Regions from separate parts of the Shewanella alkalitolerans genome, predicted to be linked through region 1. Evidence: predicted binding sites of a transcription regulator. Region 1 holds the regulator's gene; each other region holds the start of a gene.

Region 1 (3,719 bases):
CCCATAAAAAAATGGAGCCAATTGGCTCCATTTTTATTTAAGGACGAACTAAAGGCTTAGCCTTATTTTACGAAGTCGACACCCAATGCGATATCGGCTTTAAGCGTGTCTAGCATAGCATCACGTGCGTTGGCTTCGAACTCGCTAACCTCACCATAGGCAAGTACCTGCTCGATACCGTTCTTACCCAGTAGTACAGGTTGCGCGAAGAAGTCAGCATGCTCGCTGCCACCATCGACATAGGCACACTCAACAACGTTTACTTCGCCCTGTAGGCCGCGAACCAGTGACAGACCGAAACGACATGCCGCCTGACCCATAGACAGAGTCGCGCTACCGCCACCCGCCTTAGCTTCAACCACTTCGGTACCCGCGTTCTGGATACGAGTCGTCAGTGCAGCCACTTCTTCATCAGAGAAGCTTACGCCTTCGATTTGAGACAGTAGTGGCAGAATAGTCACACCGCTGTGTCCACCGATAACATTCACTTTAACGTCGGCAACGTTCAGACCTTTCGCTTCGGCAACGAAAGTTTCAGAGCGGATAACGTCAAGGGTAGTTACACCGAACAGACGGTTCTTGTCGTATACACCGGCAGCCTTCAGTACTTCTGCAGCGATAGCGACAGTAGTGTTAACTGGGTTAGTGATGATACCGATCAGCGCCTTAGGACAAGTTGCGGCACACTTCTCAACCAGGTTTCTCACGATACCCGCGTTGATGTTGAATAGATCTGAACGATCCATGCCAGGCTTACGTGCAACACCGGCAGAGATCAGTACCACGTCGGCACCTTCCAGCGCTGGCGTTGGATCTTCACCCGCAAAACCCTTCACCTCTACAGCAGTCGGGATGTGGCTTAGGTCAACGGCAACACCAGGAGTGACTGGCGCGATATCATAAAGGGATAGTTTTGAACCGGCAGGCAGTTGAGTTTTGAGTAGTAGGGCAAGAGCCTGGCCAATACCACCGGCGGCACCAAGTACAGCAACTTTCATAGTTATCTCCGTTAATTCTTGGATATTATGTGATATAGATCTAGATTTACCGATGGCGCAACATTACTGGAATCACGGTAAAAATTCAATTATCCCTTAGTCGTGTGGCCAGATAATTTCAATTTCTCCCAGCCAACTGCCATTTACAGCCCATTTAGGATATACTGCCCGGCCTTGCCTGCGACCCCTTAGCGCTCCAACCACCCCGCAAACCTGAATTTTTATTCACACAATCCGAATAACGCTTGACTAATGGCGCAAAAATATTCAAAATAACCCAGTTTTTTGAATATAAGAATAATTCGATATGCAAGCCAATAAAAATCAAGACGAACTTGTAAAAACCTTTAAGGCTATCTTGAAGGAGGAGCGTTTTGGCTCCCAGAGCGAGATAGTAAACGCCCTGCAGTCCGAGGGCTTCAACAACATTAACCAATCCAAAGTCTCACGCATGCTGAGCAAGTTTGGCGCCGTGCGCACCCGCAACGCCAAGCAGGAGATGGTCTACTGCCTGCCCGCCGAGCTTGGGGTCCCGACGGCCGGCAGCCCACTGAAAAACTTAGTGCTGGATGTCGACCATAATCAATCTATGATAGTGGTCAGAACCAGCCCAGGCGCAGCCCAGCTGATCGCCAGACTGCTGGACTCTATAGGTAAGCCTGAGGGCATACTGGGCACCATCGCCGGTGACGATACCATCTTCATCTGCCCTTCCAACATTCAGGAAGTGGACAAGACGCTCGAGACGGTCAAGTCGCTGTTTAACTACGCCGATTAGTCCGCTTCGCAAAGATAGCCTAGGCCATCCCCCGAGAGACATCCTTTAGCCTGTTTGGGCAAAGGGTGTTTTTTTATCTAAGTTTTGACTTGGTTTTACCTAGGTTTAATCACGCTCAAATTGAATACTGTATATCTGATAGGATACACTGAGTCCAAACCATCCCCTCTGTCACCCGATGGTTAAGGACCCGAGATGAATAACAATAAGATAATCAATATCGACAACCTTTGCTGGGAATCTTGGCAACACTCAGATCGATACGCCAGTCATCAGAAACATATCGGCGACGCCGCCGGTTGTCAGCAGATCGGTGTCACCATGGAGCGACTGGAACCCGGCAAGCTCTCCTCCGTCGCCCACTATCACACCAAGGAAGAGGAACACCTCTACGCGCTGCAGGGCGAAGCCACCCTGTATATCGACGGCGAGCCTCACCCCTTTAAGCAGGGCGACTATATCTGTTTTACCGCCAACTCAGGCATCGCCCATACCCTGAAAAACGAATCCGACGCCGACTTCCTGTTTCTGGTGCTGGGCAATCGCGATCCCCACGATGTGGTGGTGTACCCGGAGCATAATAAGGTGCAGGTGCGCTCCATCGACGAGATCTATGCCAAGCGCCCTACCAACTACTGGGACCCCGACCGTTAAGTCACCGTTAAGCGGGCACAAAAAAACACACCTTAGGGTGTGTTTTTATTGGGTTAGAGTCTAGCTACTAGACGCTGGTCACTTTGAGGAATTCAGATTGAGAGACTCATATTAAGCGACTGTTCAAGAGAACCGCTATGCCTTAATCCTCGAACTCTAATCCTCGAATTCTGCCTCTCGCTCCATGAAATCAAGCGATGGGGCAAAGAATGCCGAGCCGGTCAGTGCCTGGGTAAAGTGCATCAGGTGATCATGGTTCCCCTCGCCGTCGCCATGGACCATGCTGCTCAGCATCTTCTCAAAATGTACCGAGTTGCGACAGACGGAGATAAACATCAGCCCCTGCTCCTTCATCGACCCGTAAGGCATACTCTGGCGCAGGATCTCCATCGACTTACCGTCGGCATCCTTCAGATTGACCCGCTTGATGTGGCTGGTAAGCGGCTTGTCCTCAGAGGCATACTCGATATTGTCTATCTTGGTACGGCCTATGATATCTTCCTGCTTCTTCTGCGGCAGACGGTTCCACTTACTGAGGTTATGGGCAAACTTCTGCACATGAATATAGCTGCCACCACGGAAATACTCGTCTTCGTCGCCCACCAAGGCCACATCCTGACGATGACGCCCCTTAGGGTTCTCTGTGCCGTCGACAAATCCGGTTAGATCCCGGGTATCCATAAACTGGAATCCCCTCTCCTCATCCACCAACTCAACCAAATCTTCAAACATCTGACACACCTCGTTGGCTACTAGGTGCAAGATGTCGTAACGATCGCAGCGCAGATGCACGAAGAGATCATACTCATGGGCCGGTGCATCGCGGTTGTCGGCATGCATGGCCGGGAAAGGCTTGAGCTGTGAAGGACGACGTCCTGGATACAGGCTATCCCAGTAGTTGGCACCTATGGCCACGAAACCGTTGAAGGCGCTGTCGGCATACTGGTCGGCCAATTCATAGATATACTGAGCGACATTGGCGACGCAGGGACGCAGCTGAGACTCGACGCCGTCGTTGGCGTTGAACATCAGATACACGCTATGTAAATTTCCTTCGGCACACACACCCAGCTGTTCACGTGGCATAACCAGACTATCCATAAATAAACCTACCTTTCGTCAGTCTCAATTTCGGCGTTATTATCCGAAACTTTAGCGATAATTAGTATTACACAACCCACAAACCGTTAAAGCGAAACGTCATTTACCGGCTAGATTAACTTTTTTTTAAGTTGGCAACCATAGCCAGACGCAAATGCCCTTCACAAAAGTGTTACATAGGCCAGCTT
Region 2 (3,719 bases), 1.4 Mb from region 1:
AGACCATACTCTAAAGCCTAGGTGTGCAGATGGCGCCGAGACAAGGAGTGTTTATGGCAATCAAAGATTGGCCTCAGGGAGAGGGGCCCAGAGAAAAACTGCTGCGCAGTGGTGTCGCTCAGCTCTCCGATGCCGAGTTGCTGGCGGTGCTGCTCAGAAACGGCCTCAAGGGACAAAGCGCCGTGTCCCTGGCCAGAGTCATGTTAACCCACTTCGGTGGCCTCAGAGCGCTGTTTAGCGCCTCCTTGAGTGAGCTGTGTGATATTCAGGGGATCGGCCCAGTAAAGTATGCTCAATTGCAGGCTGCCATCGAGTTAAGCAAGCGGATCGCGCAAGAAAATCTACAAAGAGGAAAGATTTTGTCAGATCCTGATTTAACTCGGGACTATTTAATGAGACAATTGGCGGATCGTGCCTACGAAGTGTTTGCCATCTTATTGCTCGATAGCCAGCATAGGGTGATTCAGTTCGTCGAATTGTTCCGTGGCACCATAGATTCAGCCTCGGTTTATCCACGAGAAGTGGTAAGCCTAGTGCTTGAGAAAAAAGCCGCAGCGGTAATTGTGTGCCACAACCATCCCTCCGGGGTGGCTGAGCCCAGTCATGCTGATCGGCGAATTACTGAGCGATTGAAATACGCGTTGGCGACTATAGATGTTTCGCTGCTAGACCATATGGTTGTAGGCGATCGTGAGATAGTTTCGTTTGCAGAGAGGGGATGGATAGATTGAATATCCCTTGATCTTTGATTTTAGATCCTGTATAAAATGCGCCCTCTTTGTGTGCCTCGGGCGACGGCCATATTCGAGGTACATTAATGCTCGAGCGTTAAATTGTTTTTGGAGAAGATTGACATGTCAAGAGTATGCCAAGTTACTGGCAAGAAGCCGATGGTTGGTAACAACCGTTCGCACGCTAAGAACGCGACTCGTCGTCGTTTTTTACCTAACCTACAGAACCACCGTTTCTGGTTAGAAGACGAAAAGCGTTTCGTACAGCTACGTGTATCTACTAAAGGTATGCGTATTATCGATAAGAAAGGTATCGAAGTTGTTGTTGCTGAACTTCGTGCCCGCGGCGAGAAGGTGTAATAAGCCATGGCTAAAGCTAAAGGTAACCGTGAGAAGATCAAGCTAGTTTCTAGCGCTAAAACAGGTCACTTCTACACGACTGAGAAAAACAAGCGTAACATGCCTGAAAAGATGGAGATCAAGAAATTTGATCCCGTTATCCGTCAGCACGTTATCTACAAAGAAGCGAAAATCAAGTAATTCTTGATTCACGTTTTTTGGAAAAAGCCCCTCATTGCAGGGGCTTTTTTTTGCCCTAAATTTCCCCATGGCGTTGGCCAGCTCATTTCTATTTTTTAGATAAGTTCCCAGGTGATAACCCTGCGCGCCGACGGATTCCGGCCTTTACCTAAGCCTCTGATCTTAATCTGTTCTGCTATGCTTAATCAGATTGTCTCTTTGTGATGAAAAAATATCGCTTTCGATGACAACAAATGCTTTTAATGTGAATTTAAATGCAATAAAATCGGCTTGTTATTCGCCAGGTGGCGATATTGTCACATATTTATTGTTGAGGTTACGCGGGTGCGCACTACTGAGTTAGTCGAGGGGTTTCGTCATTCTGCTTCCTATGTGAATGCACATAGGGGCAAGACATTTGTGGTCATGTTGGGCGGTGAGGCGCTGGCGCAGAGTCAGTTTCGCTCCATCATCAACGATATTGCCCTGCTTCACAGCCTGGGGATCAAGATAGTTCTGGTGCATGGCGCCAGGCCGCAAATCGATGAGGCCTTGGCCGCGCATAATCTCTCCCCTGAGTATTACAACGGGGTGCGCATCAGCGATGAAGAGTCCTTTAGGGTGATCAAACAGGTTGTGGGCGGTCTGCAGCTGGACATCACCGCACGTCTGTCGATGAGCCTGAGCAATACCCCGATGCAAGGGGCGCAGATCAACGTGGTCAGCGGTAACTTCGTGATAGCCCAGCCCTTAGGGGTCGATAACGGCGTCGACTACTGCTTGAGTGGCAAGGTGAGACGTATCGACGTGGCGGGCCTCAGACGTCAGCTGGACAACCACGGCATAGTGCTCCTGGGACCTGTGGCGGCCTCTGTGACCGGCGAGTGTTTTAACCTGACCGCCGAAGAGGTCGCGACCCAGATCGCGGTGAAGCTCAAGGCCGATAAGATGATAGGCTTCAGTGCCAAGGAGGGGATACTCGACAGTAACGGCGAGGTGATTGCCGAGCTGATGCCGACCGATGCCCAGCGCATCTTGTCTGAGCTGACCGATGAAGACAACTGGTGTGTGGGCACACGGGCCTTCTTACAGGCCAGCATAGATGCATGCCGTAATGGCGTGGCCCGCTGCCACTTCGTCAGCTATCTCGATGATGGCGCCCTGCTGCAGGAGCTGTTCTCCCGCGACGGTATCGGTACCCAGATAGTGACCGAGAGCGCCGAGCGCCTGCGCAGAGCCACCATTGCCGATATCGGTGGTGTCTTGGATCTCATCCGTCCGCTGGAGCAAGCAGGGGTCTTGGTGCGCCGCTCCCGTGAGCAGCTGGAGATGGAGATAGAGCAGTTTATGCTGATCGAGCGTGATGGCTTGGTGATCGGCTGTGCGGCCCTCTATCCCTTCGAGGAGGACAACGCCGGAGAGTTTGCCTGCCTGGTGGTGCATCCTGATTATCGTGATGCCGACCGTGGCAGCATCTTGCTGAAGAACATCATAGGTCAGGCCAAGGTGCGTGGTTATGCTCGCCTGTTTGCGCTGACGACCCGTAGCATTCACTGGTTCCTCGAGCATGGCTTTCAGATCGTCGAGGTCGATGCCCTGCCAAACAAGAAGAAGCAGCTGTATAACTACCAGCGCAAGTCGAAGATTCTCGCCTTAGATCTTCAATAAGGCTAAACGCGTCCGATGAAAGAGGCCACCCTTGGGGTGGTCTTTTTTGTTTGGGTCCAAGTTAACTCACCTTAACATTTATTGACATAATATGTCGAGAGCGCCACACTCAAGCTATCGGTTCATGTTAGGGGTGGGCTCAGGGATGATCTGCTTGCATGCCCAAATGTTTCAAGAGGATATTTAGAGATGGATACTCAAGTCTTTCAACTCACAACCTTAGATTCTGCAACCAGCGGGATCTTCCTGTCTATGCTGCTGGGTGTCGCCTTGGTGCTAGTGCTGCTGATGGTGAAGCCCTTACCTAAGAAGGCGAAATATGCCTCTGCGGGGATGGTGATCGCCGTATTGGGCCTGCTCTCCTGGGTGTTCTACAAGGCCCATGATACCAGCGTTCGCCTTACTTCAAGCACTATGCTGGTGGATATTCCCCTCTACCGGGTCGAGTTACCGCGTCAAAGCCTAGTGCCGGCTGAGGCTAAAATCGTCAGCTTGGGAGAAGATGATGCGCCTAAGCTGAGCTATCGCAGCAACGGTGTGGGCATGCCGGGTTATTCGCTGGGGTGGTTTACGCTGGCAGATGCCAGCGACAGGACAGATAAGGCCCTACTGTCGGTCACCGGCGACGGCCAGGTATTGGTTTTGCCGACGACCGAGGGCTATCTGTTGATCTTGAGTCTGGAGCAGCCGGAGGCTTTGTTAGCCAGCCTGCTTACGCCGACTCTTTAACGCCAGGTCCAGGGTAAAGATCACCAGCGCACTCCAGATGAAGGCGAAGGTGATCCCCTTTTCGAGATCGAA
Region 3 (3,719 bases), 770 kb from region 1:
CTTGTGCCTCGAGCACCACTTTGCCGTCGGGGAAGTGGCCCTGCGGGCAGATCACCGTCATCTTGGCACCCAACAGCGCCGCGCCATACATGAGCGAGTGGGTCACGTTGTTACCATCGCCAACATAGGCCAGCTTTACCTTGCTGACATCATCGAACTGCTCAGCCAGGGTCAGAAAATCTGCCAGCCCCTGACAGGGGTGATACATGTCCGACAGCGCGTTGATCACAGGCACAGTGCCATGCTCGGCGAGCTGCTCTATGGTCGAATGGGCGAAGGTTCTCGCCACTATGGCATCGGCCCAACAAGAGATGTTGGCGGCAAAGTCGGATACCGGCTCACGCTTGCCCAGGGCACCATTTTGCTGATCCAGGTAGAGACAATGACCACCTAACTTATTGATACCGATATCGAAGCTTACGCGGGTTCGCAGCGATGGCTTCTCGAATAACATCACCACACTCTTACCGTCGAGTGCCTTGCGATAGTCTTCTGGGTTGGCCTTGATCGTCTTCGCCAAGGCGAGTAAGTCGATCAGCTGCTGCTGGGTAAGCTCTTTTATCGATAGTAGGTGATTCATATATCTACTCCTAGATGAATACTCTTCTCATGTTCCGTTTAATTAATGTGGCATAACCTGTGTGCCGATAGACTCGCCCTTCTCCAGCGCGCTCAACTGCTCGGCGTCGCGCCATGAGGCGACCTGTACCGGTTGTCCCATCCACTGGGCAACCTCTAGTGCCGCCTCGACCTTGACCTTCATCCCCTTCTCGATGACGCCTAACTTGGTCAGTTCATCGGCGTGGGCCTTATCCAGGGTCTTGATCAGCTGTCCCTTACCGTCGAGCACACCGCTCACGTCGGACAACAGCACCAACTGGCCTTCCACCAGCTTGGCGATCACGGTCGCCGCCTGATCGGCGTTGACGTTCAGCAAGTTGCCCGCATCATCTACGGCAATCGAGCTGACAATCGGCATCCAGCCCTGGGCCAACAGGAAGTTCAGATAAGTCGGGTCATTGGGCGACACTTCACCCACAAAACCGAGCAGCTCATCTTTGATGCTGCCATTGACTATGGCGCCATCGCACAGGCTCATGCCCACACTTGTGATACCCGCCTTGATGGCACTGGCCTGCAAGATCTTGTTAGAGGTACCCGCCAGCGCGCCCACCACAATGGGCACCTGCTCTTCGGGGGTGACACGCAAACCATCCAGCTTGACCGTCTCCATGCCATTGGCCTTGAGCTGCTCGTCTACCAGGCAACCGCCGCCATGAACCAAGATGACAGATTGGCCCGACTTGATGATGTTGGCCGCGCTTGCCATCAGGCGCGCCAGCCCCATCTCACACTGCATTAGGGCGCCACCCACTTTAAGCACTAAGGTTTTCTTATTTGCCGACATAGCTACTTCTCTCTCACAGGTGACAATATTAATAATTAAAATGAATCTTTATGCATTGATGCGCCTGACTGGCCGCACCTTTCATCAGGTTGTCGATAGCGCTCGCCACCACCAGATAGCCATTGAGGGGATCGTACTTCCATCCCAGCAGGCAGTTAGGGGTATGCACCACGTCGTCAACCTTAGGAAATTGATTATGGTACACATTCACCAGAGGTGCCGACTCATACACCTCATAGGCTTTGGCAATATCGGCTTCGCTCACGCCGGGCTTCATCTGCACGGTAATGGTAGCCAGAATGCCACGCTTAAAGTTGCCCAGATGAGGAGTGAAGATCACCTGCTGCCCCAGCTGAGTCGCGATCTCGGGTTGATGTCTATGGCCCAGGACACCGTAGGGCGTCAGGCTCACCTCGCAGAAGCTGGTGTGCAGCTGCGCCTTTCTGCCGGCACCTGTTACGCCACTGACGGCATTGATCACCGGCAGGCTGTCTGTCATCAGATCTTTCAGGGGTTTCAGTGCCGTCAGTGAGGCCGTGGGATAACACCCTGGCACGGCAATCATCTTGCTGGCGGCAATCGCCTCGGCGTTCCACTCCGCCAGACCATAGACGGCCTCGGCCAACACCTCTGGGTAGATATGCTCGAAACCGTACCATTTGGGATACTGTTCGCTATCAGAAAAACGGTAGGCGCCGGAAAGGTCGAACACCGCCAGACCCGCCTGATAGAACCAGGCCGCCAGGTGCAGGCTCACACCATGGTCGGTCGCCAACACCACGGCATCGGCCTCATCGACTATGGTCTGCTTGGCCTGCTCTGTTAGCGGTGCCAGGCTGAGATCGATATGGCTGTATACCGGATACAGGCTAGCCAGAGTTTTGCCCTTATCAAGACTGTTTTCAGAAACATAGAGGCCTTGAATCTTAAGCTGATCATCGGCCTTGATCAGTGAAGTAACCTGAGCACCTGTGTAACCACTGGCGCCAATTATCGCTATGCTTTTCATACTTTATGACTTCTATAATGTGTTAACGGTAAAAAAAGAGAGGGGCACTGCTTAAGCCCTGGTATAGATACCAATATGACAAGATTATCGTCGCAGGAAGTGATTACAGCTAACCTTATATGCAAAAAGTAAGAAGAAATTGTTCATTTTTTATCTCTAAGTTAAGCCTTTAATAATGGCGCTCGTTTTAGCTGTTTGATAGACTAACACAACAAACTAATTATGCAATAATATTGAATAGATATTTTTAAATTAAATTGGTGAATTGAGTCAAATGATGAAAACCTTTCCCGATATCAAGCAATCTTTCCGCGAGCTGATCGCCATGCCGTCCATCAGCGCCCTCGAAGCCGAACTCGACATGAGCAACCAAGGTGTGGTGACCCTGCTGAGCCAGTGGCTCACCGATCTGGGCTTCGACTGCCAGATGCAGGCCGTCCCCGACACCCGTGGTAAACACAACCTGTTGGCAAAGATCGGCCAGGGACGCGGTGGACTGCTGCTGGCGGGACATACGGATACGGTTCCTTTCGACGAGGGACGCTGGAGTCAGGATCCCTTTACCCTGACCGAGAAGGATGACCGCTGGTACGGACTAGGCAGCTGCGATATGAAGGGTTTCTTCGCCCTGGTCATAGAGGCGGTGCGCCAGATGCCGACCCAAGATTTCGTGCGGCCGCTCTACATACTCGCCAGCGCCGATGAAGAAACCACGATGAATGGCGCCAAGGCCTTCGCCCAATCTAAGGCCATCGCACCAGAGTATGCACTCATAGGCGAGCCCACTGGTCTAAAGCCTGTCTACATGCATAAGGGACACTTGGCCCAGGGCATCCGCATCACGGGGCGCAGCGGTCACTCTTCGGATCCGGCCAAGGGACTCAACGCCATAGAGATCATGCATCAGGTGATCGGCCAGCTCCTCAAGCTGAGACAACACCTGGCGGAGCACTACCGCGAAGAGGCCTTCAGCGTGCCCTATCCCACCATGAACTTTGGCCATATTCACGGCGGCGACGCCGCCAACCGCATCTGCGGCTGCTGCGATCTGCACCTGGATATCCGCCCCCTGCCCGGCCTGCCGTTAGAGGTCTTGGAGCAACTACTGACCCAATATCTGGCCGAACTGAGTCACCGCTATCCTGGCGCCATCAGCATAAGCCAGCTCTATCCCGGCTCCCAGCCCTTCGCGGGACAGGCAGACGCCCAATGGTCACAGCTGGTCGCCCAGCTGTCGAATCAGGCCCCCGAGGTAGTCAACTATGCCACCGAGGCCCCCTATATTCAGCAGCTGGGCTGTCA

The links. The regulator ArgR, encoded in region 1, controls arginine synthesis, uptake and breakdown. The targets are predictions, from matches to a motif close to ANTGAATANNTATTCANT.
Region 2: a site for ArgR is predicted at 1,515-1,532, ahead of argA (amino-acid N-acetyltransferase). Genes of this name have one in related genera too.
Region 3: a site for ArgR is predicted at 2,650-2,667, ahead of argC (N-acetyl-gamma-glutamyl-phosphate reductase). Genes of this name have one in related genera too.

The regions. Positions count from the first base shown of each region.
Region 1 is NZ_CP080422.1:984,114-987,832, reverse strand. It holds gene mdh (malate dehydrogenase) at 63-998, opposite strand; gene argR (transcriptional regulator ArgR) at 1,306-1,776, shown strand; gene K0J45_RS04405 (cupin domain-containing protein) at 1,972-2,430, shown strand; gene K0J45_RS04400 (Dyp-type peroxidase) at 2,587-3,531, opposite strand; gene K0J45_RS04395 (ABC transporter ATP-binding protein) at 3,718-3,719, opposite strand, start outside.
Region 2 is NZ_CP080422.1:4,124,828-4,128,546, reverse strand. It holds gene radC (RadC family protein) at 54-731, shown strand; gene rpmB (50S ribosomal protein L28) at 855-1,091, shown strand; gene rpmG (50S ribosomal protein L33) at 1,098-1,271, shown strand; gene argA (amino-acid N-acetyltransferase) at 1,596-2,918, shown strand; gene K0J45_RS17845 (hypothetical protein) at 3,108-3,647, shown strand; gene rarD (EamA family transporter RarD) at 3,618-3,719, opposite strand, start outside.
Region 3 is NZ_CP080422.1:214,314-218,032, reverse strand. It holds gene K0J45_RS01080 (ornithine carbamoyltransferase) at 1-580, opposite strand, end outside; gene argB (acetylglutamate kinase) at 623-1,408, opposite strand; gene argC (N-acetyl-gamma-glutamyl-phosphate reductase) at 1,437-2,417, opposite strand; gene argE (acetylornithine deacetylase) at 2,695-3,719, shown strand, end outside.